3 regions of the Lentilactobacillus hilgardii genome follow, and region 1 is predicted to be linked to each of the others. Evidence: riboswitches for the same ligand, from Rfam matches in the RefSeq annotation. Region 1 holds a riboswitch; each other region holds the start of a gene.

What was found. Region 1 has a riboswitch for thiamine pyrophosphate ahead of thiM (hydroxyethylthiazole kinase). Riboswitches for the same ligand answer to the same signal wherever they lie in the genome.
Region 2: linked by a shared signal. The riboswitch ahead of GQR93_RS07850 (LLM class flavin-dependent oxidoreductase) and the one ahead of thiM (hydroxyethylthiazole kinase) in region 1 are both predicted to bind thiamine pyrophosphate.
Region 3: linked by a shared signal. The riboswitch ahead of GQR93_RS03865 (thiaminase II/PqqC family protein) and the one ahead of thiM (hydroxyethylthiazole kinase) in region 1 are both predicted to bind thiamine pyrophosphate.

What each region holds. Positions count from the first base shown of each region.
Region 1 is NZ_CP047121.1:653,661-656,826, forward strand. Features, by position in the region: gene GQR93_RS03070 (oxidoreductase) at 192-1,049, shown strand; TPP riboswitch at 1,783-1,890, shown strand; gene thiM (hydroxyethylthiazole kinase) at 2,049-2,837, shown strand; gene thiD (bifunctional hydroxymethylpyrimidine kinase/phosphomethylpyrimidine kinase) at 2,885-3,166, shown strand, end outside.
Region 2 is NZ_CP047121.1:1,681,115-1,684,280, forward strand. Features, by position in the region: gene GQR93_RS07845 (TenA family protein) at 1-210, opposite strand, end outside; gene GQR93_RS07850 (LLM class flavin-dependent oxidoreductase) at 213-1,535, opposite strand; TPP riboswitch at 1,707-1,799, opposite strand; gene GQR93_RS07855 (nucleotidyltransferase family protein) at 1,893-2,462, shown strand; gene GQR93_RS07860 (DUF2975 domain-containing protein) at 2,952-3,166, shown strand, end outside.
Region 3 is NZ_CP047121.1:849,182-852,347, forward strand. Features, by position in the region: gene GQR93_RS03855 (SDR family NAD(P)-dependent oxidoreductase) at 1-34, opposite strand, end outside; gene GQR93_RS15255 (AbrB/MazE/SpoVT family DNA-binding domain-containing protein) at 231-392, opposite strand; gene GQR93_RS03860 (hypothetical protein) at 729-1,139, shown strand; TPP riboswitch at 1,194-1,284, shown strand; gene GQR93_RS03865 (thiaminase II/PqqC family protein) at 1,367-2,080, shown strand; gene GQR93_RS03870 (hypothetical protein) at 2,507-3,046, shown strand.

The sequences.
Region 1 (3,166 bases):
ATCATCATTTGATTAACGCCATTGTGAATTGCCCCTTGGCTTGTAAATTGGGACAAATAATATCATATTTTTCGGGTTAGCGGAAGGCTTCGTGTGATGGGAAAAGCATGCAACGGTGATATAATTAAAGCATTAGAAAGTTGATCACTCAACGTTACTCGGATTCAGATAATGGAAGGACGGGATTGCTTATGAGCCGAAAAGTTGCCATTGTAACCGGCGCTTCATCCGGAATTGGCAAGCAGATTGCAAAAAATCTGCACCGAAACGGGATGGAAGTTTATGCCGTATCAAGAAAAGTCTACCAAATGAACGAATTGGATGACTTGGGAATTCACACGCGTCATCTTGATGTAACGGATTATGAGGAAGTGGATCGGGTTGTTAATCAAATTGCCAAGGAAACCGGTAGAATTGATGTTTTGGTTAATAATGCCGGGTTGGGCGTTTTTGGCCCGGCAGAAGAAGTTGATTTGGCTGAAGGCGAGTACGAGTTCAAAGTAAATGTGTTTGCCGCGATGAAAATGATTCAGGCTGTTTTACCATTTATGCGAAAGCAAAAGAGCGGTCGAATTGTGAATATTTCTTCGATCGATGGTAAAATTTACAATTTACTTGGAAGTTGGTATGTAGGCTCCAAATTTGCCATTGAGGGTATTAGTGATGCCTTAAGGCTTGAGTTGAAGCCGTTTGGTATAGATGTTGTCGTGATTGAACCCGGTGCTGTTAAGTCTTCGTGGAAAGATACCGCTACCGGAAAAATGGTTGAAAAGGCAGCTGAGGGGCCTTATGAAAAGCTGGCACGTCTATCAGCAGACTTTTTCTCCCTGTCCTATAAGTTTGCCTCTGAGCCCAGGGTAGTTGCCAGGATGGTTGACAGGGCGGCTTTTTCAAGGCGACCGAAAACACGTTATGCGGGAGGGGCAGGCGCCAAGCCGATACTATTCATGAGAAAAGTATTACCGGATAAATGTTTCGATTCGTTACTGACCGCACTTAGTAAATATGCCCAAAAGGTCTTGAATAAACAGACGGCGTTTAATAGGTAGTGTGCGGATCAAAGCGGTTAACGTTCGGAGTGTAAGGCGTTCATTTCGGAAATCTGGGGTTTGGATTTTTGAAATGGATCCCTTACATGCAGAACGTTGCTTTGAGGAGCAGTCCTAATAAGTGTGCGGAACAAAGCGGTTAGCATCCGGAGCATAAAGCGTCAATTGGGAAATCCCGGGTTTGGATTTTGGAAATCGATCTCTTATATGGAGTGGTGCTGGTTAGAGGAGCAGTCCTAAGGTAAGTGTGCGGAACAAAGCGGTTAGCATCTGGAGCATAAGGCGTCAAATTGGGAAATCCCGAACTTGGATTTTTCAATTTGATCCCTTATGAGGAATGATGCTGCTTTGAGGAGCAGTCCTAGACAGTGTGCGGAGTCAGCCTGGGACAAGCCGGGGTACAAAGCAAGCGGCAGGAAATTCCCGTTCCTGGAATTTTGTGGCGATTGTTTTGTATGCAGGTTTGTGGCTGATGGAGCAGTCCTAAGATAGTGTGCGGATCTAACCGGTTAGCACCCGGAATCAGCCCCAAAAAATAATTAAATTTGTACGTTATTTATTTGCAAAGCGCTTCATTATATGTGAAAATGATGATGTTAGATATGTAAAGGAAAAATGTGAATTTCTTTCTGAGGGGAAGAATTCGGGGATGTGGCAAATTCAAGCCTTGCTGGATCCTCTTTTTTCTTGTCCTTATTGACTAGGAAAGCGATATCAATTATTCTTAAATTAAGCACAACACTAGGGGTGCCGCCAGAAGCGGTTGAGATGGATCTGTTCGGTCTGGTCCCTTGGAACCTGTAAGACAATGCTTGCGTAGGGAAAGTGACAGTGAGGGTGTGAACCATCCGAAATTTTAAGGTATTTTTGAGATGGGGCACGTTTAAGATGGTTGCCTAGTATTCTGCCATCACTTAATTCAACTCTATACGTGAACAACTTTGGACTGCAGGCAATGATGAATTGTCGCGGTCCTATTTTATTTTAAGGAGAAATATAATGAAAATTGATTTATTAAATACACTACGAGAAAAAAATCCAATTGCTTTTAACATCTCTAATTTTGTGACCGTTCAGGACGTTGCAAACGGTATTAATGCACTGGGGGCTTCGCCAATTATGTCTGAAGAGAAAAATGAGGCCGAAGCAATGGTTAAAATGGCCAACTCGGTCACAATTAATCTGGGTGCATTTACCGAGCAGCAGCTCACTCAAATTGATACGGTAATGACGTTTGCCAACCAATATCATAAGCCAATCGTGGTTGATCCCGTAGCCGTTGGTGCTGTGCAATACCGTTTGGAACGGTGTAACGAGCTGCTTGCTCAAAAGCAGGTAAACGTTATTCGAGGCAATGCTGGCGAAATTGCTGCCTTGGCAGGTGTTGAATGGAACGCTAAGGGGATTGATGCCGGTGAAGGTGCCGGGGATTTGGTTGAAATTGCTAAAAAGTTGGCGAATAAATACAATTGCACAGTTGTTGAAAGTGGGAAAACCGATATCATTACAAATGGTGATGCGGTGGTTAAAGTGTTCAATGAATCTGATTTATTCAAATTGCATGTTGGATCCGGTGATATGCTTTCAAGTACAATTGGCTGTTTTGTAGGAGTTGAAGATGATTACTTTGAAGCCGCCCAAACAGCCGTTGTGGTTTTTGATGTTGCGGGTGAAGTTGTTGCTAAAGCAATGGACAAGCCGCTTGCCGGTTCATTTGGACCACAATTAATTGACGAGTTGCATTTAATCGATACGAAAACGGTTGAAAAGTATGCAAACTTTGAGTAATCACATCTTTAACCAGTGAAGAATGGATAAGCAAAGGAGAAATAAAAATGGTTAACGAAACGGTTCAAGCTCTTACGATTGCAGGAACTGACAGTGGCGGTGGCGCCGGCGTTATGGCAGACATTAAGACAATGCAGGAACGTCATGTCTTCTCGGCGGCTGTGGTAGTCGCGGTTACTGCGCAAAATACAATTGGCGTTCAGGACTTTATGGCAATGCCAAAGAAAATGATTGATGAGCAATTTGCATCAGTAGCGGATGACTTAAAAATCCGGGCATGCAAGACCGGTATGCTGGCTGATGTGCCGACTGTTGAAGCAGTTGTCGAA
Region 2 (3,166 bases), 1.0 Mb from region 1:
GAGACGTTGATCTTCAATTGTTTTGCTTTTAGTAATTAATTGGGTCTGAACAATTGTTTCAGCGTCCGCATATCGTAAATCCTGTTGAATATAGTAGTTCAAAACATCAGGAGATAGTCGATTGCTGATAACATCCTGGATAAAAGAATTTTGTTTATTTGCTTCCAAATAAGGTTGTGCATCTTTAATTAAAGACTGAGAAAATGACATTTTTAATCCCCCCGAGTGATCTTAGCAGTTGGAACTGGCAAACCTAAATTATCACGTAAAGTATGACCGGTATAATCTTTTCTGAATAACCCTCTTTTTTGCAGGATTGGGACGACGTAATGAATAAAATCGGCCAATGATTCTGGATAAGTCGGCGCCATGATATTAAATCCATCGGCTGCACCGCTTTCAAACCAATTTTGCATCATATCCGCTACTTCTTCCGGACTTCCCACAACTGTTGCGTGTCCGCCTCCAGCAGCTAAACGTTGAAAAAGTTGTCTGGCAGTTGGCTTTTCAGTGTCAATAATCCGCTTGATAACCTCATAACGTCCTTTAGGGCCTGAAAATTCCGAAATATCAGGTAATTCTGGGACCGGAGCATCCAAATCCCATCGTTTAACATCCTGGCCCAAAAAATCACCAAGTTGGGCAACTGAATCATCAAGGGGCAGAAGCTCATCCAATTCGGACTGCCTTCGTTGCGCTTCTTCATGAGTACTCCCAACATAGGGAACCAGCCCTGGCAGGATAGCCGGTATTCCGGATGAGCGTTTAAACTCAGCCGCACGTTTTTTGATATCTTGATAATAAGCTTGTGACTCACGAATATCCCAGGCAACCGAATAAATAGCTTCGGCATATTTTGCACCAAGATTTTTACCTTGGTGTGAAGCGCCTGCTTGAAAAATGACAGGTCTTCCTTGTGGTCCTGAAGGAATGTTAAGCGGGCCTTTAACATCAAAAAAGTCACCATGATGGTTAATCTCATGAATCAGGGATGAATCTAACCAACGATCGTGTTCGGCATCATTGATAATTGCACTAGCAGGAAATGAATCCCAAAGCTCGATCATGGTATGAATAAATTCATCGGCACGCAGGTAACGGTCAGCATGATTTGGCAACTTTGACAAGCCATGATTTTGGGCTTCTTCATCAAACATCGACGTAATCACGTTTACGCCCGCTCGACCATGACTGATATGGTCAAGACTACAAATTAATCGGACCATATTATACGGATCATACAGCGTCGACGAGATAGTTGGCACAAGACCAATATGATGTGTCTTTCGAGCCATTGCAGTGACACAGGTAATTGGTTCCAAAAAATAAGAAACGCCTCCGTAATAACCACCCATAATCGATTGACCATCTGCAAAAAAGATGGTGTCAAACTTCCCGCCTTCTGCTAACTGTGCAAGCTTCTCAAAATAGTCAATTTGACCAACTTGACTAACAGTAGATCCGGAGCGTCGCCAAGCAGCGCCATGATGACCTGAACTAAATAACAACGCACCTAAATGCATTTGTCTACTCATAATGTTATTTCCCTCCAATTTAGATTTAAACAAGTAAATCAGAAATCCGTTAACGTCTGTCATGATCACCTCGCTATTCATCTTGTTGGGGGGCATTATCGCATTACGAGCATTAAAAAAGTCCACTTTCAAAAAAACAAAAAGTGGACTTTCAGTCGTTTACTCATCAAAAAATGCTGAAAATGGTCTCCCTTCGGCAGTACTAACTGCATCAGGTTCCATGGGTTTGTCTCAGCTTAGTTAAAAGCACCCCAGACCACAAAATGATATTTAATTTTTCGTACATATTCATTTAAAGGGAGATTATAATAAATGTCAAGATTAATTGTGGCCAAGAATACATAAGGAGGCTTCCAGATGCTCAACAAAACAGATAAACGTCTAGTCGTTCAAATCATTAAAAAGTCCCCGGATTTAATGAACATTTTGAAAGTAATTGCACAACTGAACCTACCACAAGGCGCACTTGCGGCTGGAAGTATCCGAAATACCGTCTGGCAAGTGTTAAGCCATCAGCCTATAGAACTGATTAATGACGTTGATGTTGTCTATTTCGACCCACAACGACCAAGGAATGATGACCAAATAATACAAGCATCTTTAATTAAAAGGATGCCTGATTACCAGTGGCAAGTAAAAAATGAAGCTTACATGCATTATTACGATTTTAAGGACGCCTCAAAATTCACGTCTATAGAGGATGCAATTTCACACTTTGTCGAAACACCAACGTGTATTGGTGCATACCTTAAGGGCAACGACATTGAAATCATTGCACCTTACGGCCTGACAGATTTAATTCAATTAAAGTGTCGGCCAATTCCGATGTTTCAAAATAACAAAACGTGCTTATCCATTTATCAAAATCGTATTCAAAGAAAGAATTGGAAGAAGCGATGGCCAAATTTGGCAATTATTAATAGTTAGCCGAAGTACATGCGTTTAAAAACATGTGCTTTTTATTTGTACTTTATTAAAAACAAAAAGCAATTTTTTTAAACATAATGACTCATTATTCAATCTTTTACGATCTCTTATTTACCCAAGTCAATTAATTATCCGCAATTCAAGGATAGATAAATAATGATGCCAATTTAACGGCATCATTTCTTTTTACTATAATCATTTTGTTAACTACCCTATGCCTAGGATTTCGTTAGTTCAAAATAATGGCGACTATCTTTCGATTTATCAAAAAATCTCTTCTAGTATAGGAAATGAATTAAACCAATCTTATTTTTGCTCTCCTCAAATTCATAACTAAGAATATATATAACAAGCTGACATTGATCTCATATTCTTTATTGAAAATATTAATAATAATTGATAAGCGATATACAGTCATCGAAAAATAGGCATTGATTATCGTTTTTCGATAATTTATAATCAAAGCACAGAAAAGAGGAGATGCTTCACATGCCAAAACTTTTAAATCGCGCATTACTTGTCGTGTCATTTCTGGCACAAATATCATTTGTTATTTCTTGGATTGGTTTCTGCATCCCGGTGTATTTTATCTATCAGGCCTTAAAGGGTAACGTTGTATCTAACATTCTGGATAATAACGATTTTCAGGTGATCTCAAATCATGCCCACGTTTCGCTCACAGACATCAACCACTTTCCGGCGTA
Region 3 (3,166 bases), 200 kb from region 1:
TAATCAGTGCCGTTACAGTTGATAGATGAGCCATGTTAGGTCATCCCTTTCTGATAATAGTGATTGTTATTTCACCCTTAGCATACACGTACAGTTGGCTGTTGGCATGGGATTGACTTGGCAATTCTTATTTTGAGAAGTTTACCGGAATTCAAAAAGAGGCGCTGAAATTTCCAGCTCCTCCCAATTAAAGATCTAATGTAATTCTGTATCAAAAACTCAAGAAATGGTTATTCCTGGTAATCATCGGGTGTCTTTTCGATAATAATCTGACCCTGTTCATCGGTCCGAAAAGTCACCTGATCACCAGCTTGGAGAAAATCTGTCTCGCGTAATTCCGCGGACATTGATACTCGACCATTGTTAGAAACTATCTGTACATGTTTTGACATAATAATTCCTCCTTGTAGTCTATGATGTTGTGAACAGCAGTTACATTAAAAGTTTACATGATGTAACTTGTTCATTATTCTAGCATAAGGCGGATTAAGTAGCAATTGATTCATCTTTAATGAATTTTGACGGCGAATACTATGATTCAATGACAATGATAGAAAAAATATTTTTTAACTGTTGGTAAATTTAAACCTGATTTTGCTGGAAAACTGTCAATATTCACCTCCCAATTGTAAAAGATTGTAAAAATCAAAAATTGATGCGCCATTTATGGATTATTGAAGTATAATTCGATTATAAACAAATAATTATTGTTTAGGGGGGTATCAGAATTGAAATTTAGACGATCATTTTTTGCAGTAACGTTGGCAACTTTTGCTGGTGTGGGTGTTTTTGCTGGCTTTAATCAAAGCACTATTGCGGCCAGTTGGCATCGAGGCACACCTAAAGCATTACGTGGAAGTTGGACACACAAGGATAAGGCACCATTGGGATCGGATGCAATAACCGTGACCAGGAACAAGCTTGATTGGGCGAGCAGCGGGATGCAGGCCCATAATATCAGAAATCCCCGGTGGAAGTATCTCGGGAATCGTAAGTATGTGATTGATGGCTATGAAACCTTTCATCCATATACGAAGAAAGGTTTCCATGAAAAAACAGTTCTGGGGCGTCGGGGTCATCATTTGGTTATGTATCGATCTGTGCATTCAAAGTCTGGGACATATTTTCATAGAAGCTAATAAGTGTATCTGATTGTCACCAATTAACTGCTATAAATAAACGAAATAAATATCATTCGTGGTCTAGGGTGCCTTTAATGGCTGAGAAATACCCATGGAACCTGCTGCAGTTAGTACTGTCGAAGGAAGATCGAGTAATTAGCATTACCAGTCCGCTTGAAATGACAAGTGGGCTTTTCTTTTGTCACGACTGGTTCCCCAAACCAGGAATTTTAGGAGGAATCAGTATGTCATTATCTGAAGAAATGATCAAAGAAGCCCGACCATATTTGGTTGCCAGCGAGAAGCATCCTTTTGTTCAGGGCATTATTACCGGGAAATTAACGCCAGCCCAATTACGTTATTATGATGAGCAGGACATCGCATTTGAATACAATGAGGTAGCGGTCATTAGTGCGTTAATCAACAACAGTACAACTACAGACCAAGCTTTGCTGTTTCAAAAACGATTGTCTTTGCAGCTGACGATGTTGCGTGATTGGTTAAAACGGGAACCCAACGACATGACGCATGATTGGGCAAGCCTTAAGCAGATAAAGATTCAGCCGATCAACCAACTTTATCGGCAGCACATGGTCGGTACCATTGCTACCAATGGTGTGCTGCAGATCCTGCCATCGTTTGCGGCGGGTGAGTGGCTTTATATTGAGTTGGGCAAATATATGCAGAATCAAGCCCGGGTGAATGACGAACCGTTTCACAGTTTTTTGACACTTGCCAACCAGGACTTTCTTGGACCGGACGGCTTTATTGAACGCTTCTTCAATATTATCGATCAAGAGGCGAAAACAGCGTCACCTCAGGAACAGAACCAAGCCAAGGATACTTTTCTTAAAAGCTGTTTATTGGAATGGTATTTTTGGGATGCGGCTTATAAGCAGACAACTTGGGATGATTGGCGGACAGTGGCACCTGAGGGACAGGATCAACCGAATTTGTAAATTGGGATTTTGATAGATAGGCCATGATTGAAGGGGAACCTATGGAATCTTTTGTCGCCATATTGATCGATTGACAGGGCAAACATTTCAAGCTCAAGCGCTTGCTTAAAATGACACTTGTATGTATGATTTGGCTGTAAAAGCGGACTGGTGAATCCGGCAGCTAAGTGCGAAAAGCTGAAATGCTGGTCATTCAGGGACTTTTACGTTGCTAAGATTTTTAATTAAATTGGGTACTCAACTCAGATGCGGTAACCCCCCTCAAGCTACATTTGAGACAATACAACGGATCCCCATGCCGGGTTGTGGCATGGGGATCTATTGTTTTTAAGATGTTTCAAAAAATTGAAAATTCACTTTAAAGAAGAAGTATAATTAGTTTTGAAATATGTGGATTAGTTTATAGTAACCATTGAATGATCAATTATGGGGAAAGAAGATAGTGTTAAATTGAAGATTAGTCGAGAATTATTTGTAGGAATGGCGTGTTTTGTAGGCGGAATGGCCTTGTTCACTTATAAACCATCAGAAGTTCAAGCTAAAAAAGTTTATTATACAAATCCTAAGGCATTAAGGGCACATACTTGGTATGGTCATACGAATGCATATAGCGGGAAATGGCTCTATGAAAGAATTCATTTTTCTAAACATACGGTTTATTTCGCCAATAAGATTCATAAAGACGACAAATGGAAAGTAAGCCACATTCCGGCAAAAAGATATGTCATTAGTAAATCTCATGGGTGGTACTTCTTTGGAGCGAAAGCATCAGATGATATTACGACTGTACAGATTAATCGTAGAAAATTGGGTGGTTCCAACCGGCTAGTTCTTAGCGTTTTTGATCAATCCAATGATAAGGGTGGGTATCAGGAACAAGCTCCTTATAAAGTATGGGACTACACAACGAGCCTCGGAACTGCTAAGGGTTGGTATCATAAGATAAATACAGTTCCTTCCATGTAATTATAAGCGTGTAAAGCAAAACATGGTTAAAAGCAATGGATAGCTTCCGGCGGGATTAACCAAGTGAGTTATCAGGATACACATGCCACACTTTTCAACCATTCAAACTCAACGGAGGTG